2 linked regions of the Spiractinospora alimapuensis genome follow. The protein of the gene in region 2 interacts with the protein of the main gene of each other region in a pairwise test. Links are inferred from orthologs where the notes say so. Each region holds a gene or a part of one and is shown on either strand. Other genes may lie near its edges.

Region 1 (3,258 bases), 1.8 Mb from region 2 along the record:
GATCTCCAACCACCGCGCCAGCACCACCTTCTGCTGGTTCCCTCCGGAGAGTTCCCGGACCCGCTGGCGCGGGGAGGAGCACCGGACCCGCAGGGCGTGGACGTGTTCGTCGACGGTCCGAGTGATCCGACGACCGCTGAGGAGTCCGAACCGGCTGAGGTGGCCAAGCTCGGTCACCGCGATGTTCTCCCGGATCGCCAACTGGAGGAACAGCGCCTGCTCCTTGCGGCTCTCCGGGACGAGCCCGATCTGGTGTCGCACGGCGTCTCGCGGCGTCCTGATCGTGACGGGACGGCCCTCCAGGACGACTTCACCGGTTCGCGCCCGGTCGGCACCGAACAGGAGCCGCGCGGTCTCGCTGCGGCCGGCGCCGATCAGTCCGGCGAGTCCGACGACCTCTCCGGCGCGCAGGGTGAGGTCAACGGGTCCCACACCCGCTCCGTCGCCCAGTCCGCGGGCCTCGACGACCTCATATCCGGGGGGTTGGCGTTCCCGCGTGTAGAGGTCATCGATCTGGCGCCCCACCATCCGCGTAACGACGTCCTCCGCGGACAGTGCCGATCGGGGCGCCGTGTCCACCCACCGGCCGTCGCGGAACACGGTCACGGTGTCCGCCAGCCGGTACACCTCCTCCATGCGGTGGCTGATGTAGATCAGGCCCATCCCGGCGTTGCGCATCTCCAGGACGAGGTCCAACAGACGTGTGGCCTCCGCCTCGGACAGGGCGGCGGTCGGCTCGTCCAGGACGAGTATCCGCGCGTCGCGGGCGACGGAGCGAGCGATCTCCACGACCTGCTGCATTCCGACGCTCAGTTCACCGACGAGGGTGTCCGGGGCGAGATCGGCCCCCACCCGGGCGAGTTTCTCCACGGCGTCGGCGCGGATACGGCGTCGGTCCAACAGGCCCCAGGACGTACGCGGCTCCTCGCCCAGGGCCAGGTTCTGGGCGACCGTGAGGTTCGGCGCCAGGTTCAGCTCCTGGTGGATCACCGCGATCCCCAGGTCGGCGGCGCGTTGTGGACTGTCGATGGTGACCGGCCGGCCGTCCACCGCGATCTCTCCGGCGTCGGGCGCGTGGATGCCGGCCAGCATCTTGATCAGGGTCGACTTTCCGGCCCCGTTCTCGCCCATGAGGGCGTGGACCTCGCCGGCGTGCAGTTCGAATTGGACTTCCGAGAGCGCCTGCACGCCGGGGAACCCCTTGCTGACCCCGGTCATCGACAGGAGTGGGGGAGACGCGTCCTGCGTCATTCCCACCCCTCGTAGTCGTCCAGGTCGTCGGCGGTGATCAGCTCGGTGTCCACCAGGGTCGTCTCGTCGTCGAGGGACTCGCCCGCGTGGAGCGCCACCGCCATCTCCAAGCCCTGGGCGCCCTGCATTCGCGGATTCTGGGCCGCGGTGGCCACGAACGGGGAGTCGCCCTTCCCGAGTTCCTCCTCGGCCTCGGGAGAGCCGTCGACCCCGACGATCAGCAGGTCGTCGATCCCCCGCTGCTCCGCGGCGAGCGTCGCCCCCAGCGCGGTCGGGTCGTTGACCGCGAAGATGCCGTCCACGTCGGGGGTCGCCGTGAGCATGTCGGTGGCGATATCCAGTGCCTCGCTGCGGTTGTTGTCGCCGTTCTGGTGTCCGACCACCTCGATGTCCGGGTAGTCCTCCAGGACGTTCTCGCAGCCCTCGACCCGTTCCTGGATGGAGCTGATCGGGCGCCCGTCGACGATGAGGATCTCGCCCTCGCCGTCCAGTTCCTCGAAGAGATGGGTGCAGACCTGCTCACCGGCCTGCACGTTGTCCGACATGATCGTGGCGTGTGACCCCTCGGCGGCGACGTCGACGGCCACCACGGTGATTCCGGCGTCCACCGCGCGCTCGACGGCCGGGGTGATCCCCTCGGTGTCGACCGGGTTGAGCAGTAGGACGTCGATGTCTTGCTGGATGAACGAGTCGATCTGCTCGTTCTGCGCGTTGAGGTCCTGACGACCGTCCTCGGTGACGACGCTGGCCCCGATCTCCTCCGCCGCCGACTCCACGCCCTCCTGCATCGCGGCGAAGAAGGGGTTGCTGAGGTCCTGCACCATCAGCGCGACGGATTCGACGTCACCACCGTCGCCCCCGTCGTCGCCGGACACACCGAGGGGTTCCTCGCTGCACGCGGTGAGCGCTAACGCTCCTACGGCGAGAGTGAAAACGATCATCGTCGTACGGGGACAGCTCATGTGTGGTCCTTTCGGTGGTCGGTGCCGTCGCCGATCAGGGAGCGTGCGGCGGACGGAAGAGGAGCGCGCGCACGTCGCCGCGCAGTGCGTGCGGCCCGGAGTAGTGGGGGAGCACGAAGGCGTCCCCACGGGCGACAGTCCGCCGCGTCGGAGGACCCGAGGGTGTCGTTGGGGTCGAGCGCAGGTGTCCGCGTCCTTCCAGCACCAGCAGCACCGCGAAGTCCGCCGGAATCGCCGCTCCTGTGGGGTCCTCCCTGGGAGGGGTGAGGAGGTCGGCGCGGAAGAACGGTGCGGCGCCCAGTGGCAGCAGGGGGAGCGGTGTGTTCGACGCCTCGGCCAAGAGAGCGCCTCGTACGAACAGGTCCTCGATCTCGTCCGTGGTGAGCGCGGTGCGGGTCACCGCCTCCAAGGCCAGCGGGAAGCCCAGCCCCAGGTGGCCTTCCACCTCCCCGTCGAGTGGGAGTCCCGCCCAGTTCAACATGATGGAAAAGTCCGTGGGCTCCTGGACCTCGGCGACGAACGCCCCCTGCCCCAGGGCGTGCGGAAGGCCGGAGGGGATGAGCACGGCGTCCCCGGTGTGGAGCGGCACCTCGTGCATCCGGGACAGAAGCCCCTCCGTGTCCTGGCGGGACACCAGATCGGTGAGTTCGTCCGCGGTGACGGGCTCCTTGAACCCGAGGTGCGTCGTGGTCCCGGGTGCGGCGTCCAGGACGACCCACGCCTCGGTCTTGCCGTGGCAGCAGGAGAGGTGTCGGTGGGCGAAACTCCGGTCGGGGTGCAGGTGGATGGGCAGCCGTTCCCCCGCGTCGAGCAGTTTGACCAAGAGGTTGGGAGAGTCACCCCAGTTCCCAACGTGCTCCGCGCCGAGCCAGGCGCGCGGATTCTCCCCGACGGCGTCACGCAGCAGGCCGCCGTCGGGCAGGCGGGACAACCCGTCCGTCGCACGACCGAACCGGGTGGTCACCGAGCCGAGCCACTCCTCGGGGGACCGTGTCGGCCGTGCCGGGCCACCGCGCAGCGCGGCGATGGAGCGTCCACCTCGATA
Region 2 (4,044 bases):
ACCTTGCGGGCCCGGTCCCCCCGGCGCCCGCCGAGGACGACATTGGCCCCCTCCGCGGCCAGAGATCGGGCGATGGCCTCACCGAGGCCCGAGGTCGATCCGGGAACGACAGCGGTCTTCCCGCGCAGGCCTGTGTCCATGGGTTTCCTCCCGCTCGCGCACGACGAAGTTCGCCAGGACCCTACAGGGCGACGATCATCGGCGCGGCGGTGACCCAGGGCTGGTGAACGCCGAGACGTCCACCAGCCCCCGGATCAGCGGGTGGCGCGCAGCCACACACGCAGGTCGAGGTCGGCCGACTCCGCCGCGGACGTCTCCACGTCCGGATGGCCCTCAACCACCTCATCGGCGAGGACCTCGCCGGCGATCGTCGTCTCGTGGTCCCGCAGGGCTCCGGCGGTCAATTCCGAGGAGCTCTCCCACCACAGGTGGATCCGGTCGGTGATCTCCAGGCCGGAGTTCTTGCGTGCCTCCTGAACCACCCGGATCACCTCACGCGCCACCCCGGCACGCTCCAACTCCGGGGTGACCGAGAGGTCCAGGGCGACGGTCTCACCTCCACCGGAGGCCACCGCCCACCCCTCGCGAGGACGCTCGGTCACCAGGACCTCCTCCGCGCTGACGTCGACGGGCTCGCCGTCGACCCGCACGTGGGCCCACCCGGTGTCGCGCACCTGCTCGACCACCGACGCGGCGTCCGCCTCGGTGAGCGCCGCGGCGATCCGCGGGGTCCGCTTCCCGAACCGCTTGCCCAGCGCCCGGAAGTTGGGCTTCACCGAGAACTCGACGAGGCCCGCTCCGACCGTCGAGAGGGCGTCCAGCGTCTGCACGTTCAACTCCTCGGCGACCTGCTCGCGTAGCTGCTCGGGCAGGTCGGCGAAGTCGCGTGCGCCCACCAGAGCCCGGCCCAACGGTTGACGCGTCCGCACCCGCGACTCCACCCGGGCCGAACGGCCCAGCTCCACCAGTCGACGCGCCAACGCCATCCGCTCCGACAGCGCCGGGTCGACGAGGGACTCGTTCACCGTCGGCCACGACGTCAGGTGCACTGACTCCGGGGCGTCGCCACGCCGCAGCGCACCCCAGACGTGTTCGGTCAGGAACGGCACCAGCGGCGCCATCAACCGGGTCAGCGTCTCCAGGCACTCGTACAGGGTGGCGAACGCGGAGGCGCCGGCGGCGGAATCCGAACCCGACCAGAACCGACGCCGGGAACGCCGCACGTACCAGTTGGACAGGTCGTCGATGAAGTTGGTCAGGTGGCGTCCCGCCCCCGCGGTGTCGAACCGCTCCAGCGCCGACTCCACGTCACGCACCGTGCGGTGGAGCTCGCTGAGCGCCCAGCGGTCCAGCAGAGGGCGATCCGCCGGGGCGGGAGCGGTGTCCAGACCGGCGACGGTCCATCCGTCGGCCCGCGCGTAGAGCGTGAAGAAGGAGACGGTGTTGTAGTAGGTCAACAACACCTTGCGGACGATCTCCTCCAGCGCGGCGTGGCCGACACGGCGCGCCATCCACGGCGAACCGCTGGCGGCCATGAACCAACGCAGGGCGTCCGCGCCGTGTTGGTCCATGACGGGGATGGGTTCGAGCACGTTGCCGAGGTGCTTGCTCATCTTTCGCCCGTCCTCGGCGAGGATGTGGCCGAGGCAGACCACGTTCTCGTAGGAGGACTGCCCGAAGACGGCCGTGCTCACCGCCATCAGCGAGTAGAACCAGCCGCGTGTCTGGTCGATGGCCTCACAGATGTACTGCGCGGGGAAGTTCGCCCGGAAGGTCTCCTCGGCCTGGTGCGGCGCGCCCCACTGCGCGAAGGGCATGGACCCGGAGTCGTACCAGGCGTCGATCACGTCGGGGACCCGGCGGGCGACGCGCTGCTCCTCGGGCAGTGACGGGTCGGCGTCCGGGTCGGGGATCACGACGTCGTCGATGTAGGGCCGGTGCGGGTCCATGTCGCTGAGGTCGCGGCCGGACAATTCGCTCAGCTCCCGCAGCGAACCGACGCAGATACGGCGGCCGTCGGGGAACTCCCAGATCGGCAGAGGAGTGCCCCAGTAGCGAGTGCGCGACAACGCCCAGTCGACGTTGTTGCGCAACCATTCCCCGTATCGGCCGTTCTTGACGTTGTCGGGGACCCAGTTCGTCCTCTCGTTCTCCGCGAGCAGTTGGTCCTTGAGCTCCGTGGTCCGGATGTACCAGGACGGCAGGGCGTAGTAGAGCAGCGGGGTGTGGCAGCGCCAGCAGTGGGGGTAGTTGTGCTCGAAGGCCTGTTCGCGGAACAACAGCCCCCGGTCGCGGAGGTCGGCGACGAGCACCGGGTCGGCGTGCTTGAAGAACTTCCCACCGATGAGGTCCAGGTCGCCGGCGAAGGTGCCGTCGGCGCGGACCGGCTCCACCACGGGCAGACCGTAGGCGCGGCAGGCGGCGAGGTCGTCCGCGCCGTAGGCCGGCGACATGTGCACGAGCCCGGTCCCGTCCTCGACCGTGACGAAGTCCGCGAGGACGACGAAGTGGGCCGACTCGGGGAAGTCGACCAGCTCGAAGGGGCGCTGGTAGGACCAGTGCTCCAGTTCCGCCCCCTCGAAGCGTTCCCCGGTGGCCGACCAGTCCTCGCCCAGGGCCGAGGCCAGCAGTGGCTCGGCCAGGAGCACCCGCTCGGAACCGTTCGTGGCGACCACGTACTGTACGTCGGGGTTCGCGGCGACGGCCGTGTTGGAGACCAGAGTCCACGGTGTCGTCGTCCACACCAGCAGCGACGTGGGTCGTTCGGGGGCGGCGAGGGGGCCCGAGGTGATGGGGAGCCGGACGTACACCGACGGGTCGGTCACGGTCTCGTAGCCCTGAGCCAACTCGTGGTCCGACAGCGAGGTCCCGCACCGCGGGCAGTAGGGGCTGATCCGGAAGTCGCGGACGAGCAGCCCCTTGTCCCAGATCCGCTTGAGCGACCACCACACCGACTCCACATACCGCGGGTCCATGGTGCGGTAGGCGTCGTCCATGTTGACCCAGTAGCCCATGCGTTCGGTCATCTCGGTGAAGGCGCCGACGTAGCGCATCACCGACTCCCGGCAGCGCGCGTTGAACTCGGCGACACCGTAGTCCTCGATGTCCTTCTTGCCGGACAGACCGAGCTCCTTCTCGACCGCCACCTCAACCGGCAGACCGTGGCAGTCCCACCCGGCCTTGCGGTCGACGTGGAAGCCCTGCATGGTCTTGAACCGGGGGAAGACGTCCTTGAAGACACGTGCCTCCACGTGGTGCACCCCGGGGTTGCCGTTGGCGGTGGGGGGACCCTCGTAGAAGACCCAGTGGGGTCCGCCGCGCGTCTGTTCCAGGGAGCGCTCGAACACCTTGTCCTTGGACCAGCGGCGGATGAGGTCACGCTCCATGGCCGGCAGGTCGATCTGCGCGGGCAGGGCGGGGAAGGCGGGGTCGGAGGTGGGCTGCGGTGCCATTGGTACCTTCCAGATCGAACTCCCCCCGGGGGGAGATGGGGTGCTGGCTGGTCGAAGGGACGAGGTGCGCGACCCCGCGGTACCACCCTTCTTGACCGACTCCCCTCCGAGGGATCACGGTCCGCTTCGTTACGTGACGGCCGGTTCTACTCAGGCCGGAACACTCCGGCTTTTCCTCCGGCGGCTCCGGGGTGATGCCCCGCACGGTCATGCCCCCGGGCTCTCACCGTCCCCGGGTCGCTCGACGGCTGTTTCCGTGGGCGCGTGTCCCCATCGTCGCTGCGTCAGCACCAAGAATAACGCACAGTAGGCCACCGACCCGACGGATTGTCGCGACCGACGACGGTCTTCTCGCACCACACCGCGTGTCCTGGAGTTCCCCGGACTGGCCTATCCTTTGTCGCCGGTGAAGGCGGTACAGCGGAGGTGGCCGATGGTCGAGGAAGCGGACGAGGGACAGGTCCTCGTCTCCCTGCCGGACAGGGACGACGCGGAGGAGCTCGCCGAGGAGCTGTCCGACCAGGGATACGAACCGTGCACCGTGCATCGGGAGATGCTGGCTGGCGAGGACGACGCCGAGGACGTCGACTGG

What was found.
Region 1: the proteins of ileS (region 2) and J4H86_RS12840 interact in binary tests that used the Escherichia coli proteins (3 or more experiments, as listed by UniProt). The link is inferred for Spiractinospora alimapuensis from one-to-one orthologs.

The regions. Positions count from the first base shown.
Region 1 is NZ_CP072467.1:2,803,068-2,806,325, reverse strand. Bases 231-3,175 are described here. They hold J4H86_RS12840 (ABC transporter substrate-binding protein), read right to left. Parts: upstream 2,214-3,175; coding sequence 1,248-2,213; downstream 231-1,247. Other genes in these bases: J4H86_RS12835 (class I mannose-6-phosphate isomerase), read right to left, coding at 2,248-3,175; J4H86_RS12845 (sugar ABC transporter ATP-binding protein), read right to left, coding at 231-1,251. Outside these bases: more of J4H86_RS12845, read right to left, coding at 1-230; more of J4H86_RS12835, read right to left, coding at 3,176-3,258. UniProt on the Escherichia coli protein: Part of the ABC transporter complex RbsABC involved in ribose import. Binds ribose. Also serves as the primary chemoreceptor for chemotaxis.
Region 2 is NZ_CP072467.1:1,037,820-1,041,863, reverse strand. What follows is about bases 55-3,785. They hold ileS (isoleucine--tRNA ligase), read right to left. Parts: upstream 3,453-3,785; coding sequence 255-3,452; downstream 55-254. Other genes in these bases: J4H86_RS04875 (SDR family oxidoreductase), read right to left, coding at 55-140. Also shown: more of J4H86_RS04875, read right to left, coding at 1-54; J4H86_RS04865 (hypothetical protein), read left to right, coding at 3,886-4,044. UniProt on the Escherichia coli protein: Catalyzes the attachment of isoleucine to tRNA(Ile). As IleRS can inadvertently accommodate and process structurally similar amino acids such as valine, to avoid such errors it has two additional distinct tRNA(Ile)-dependent editing activities.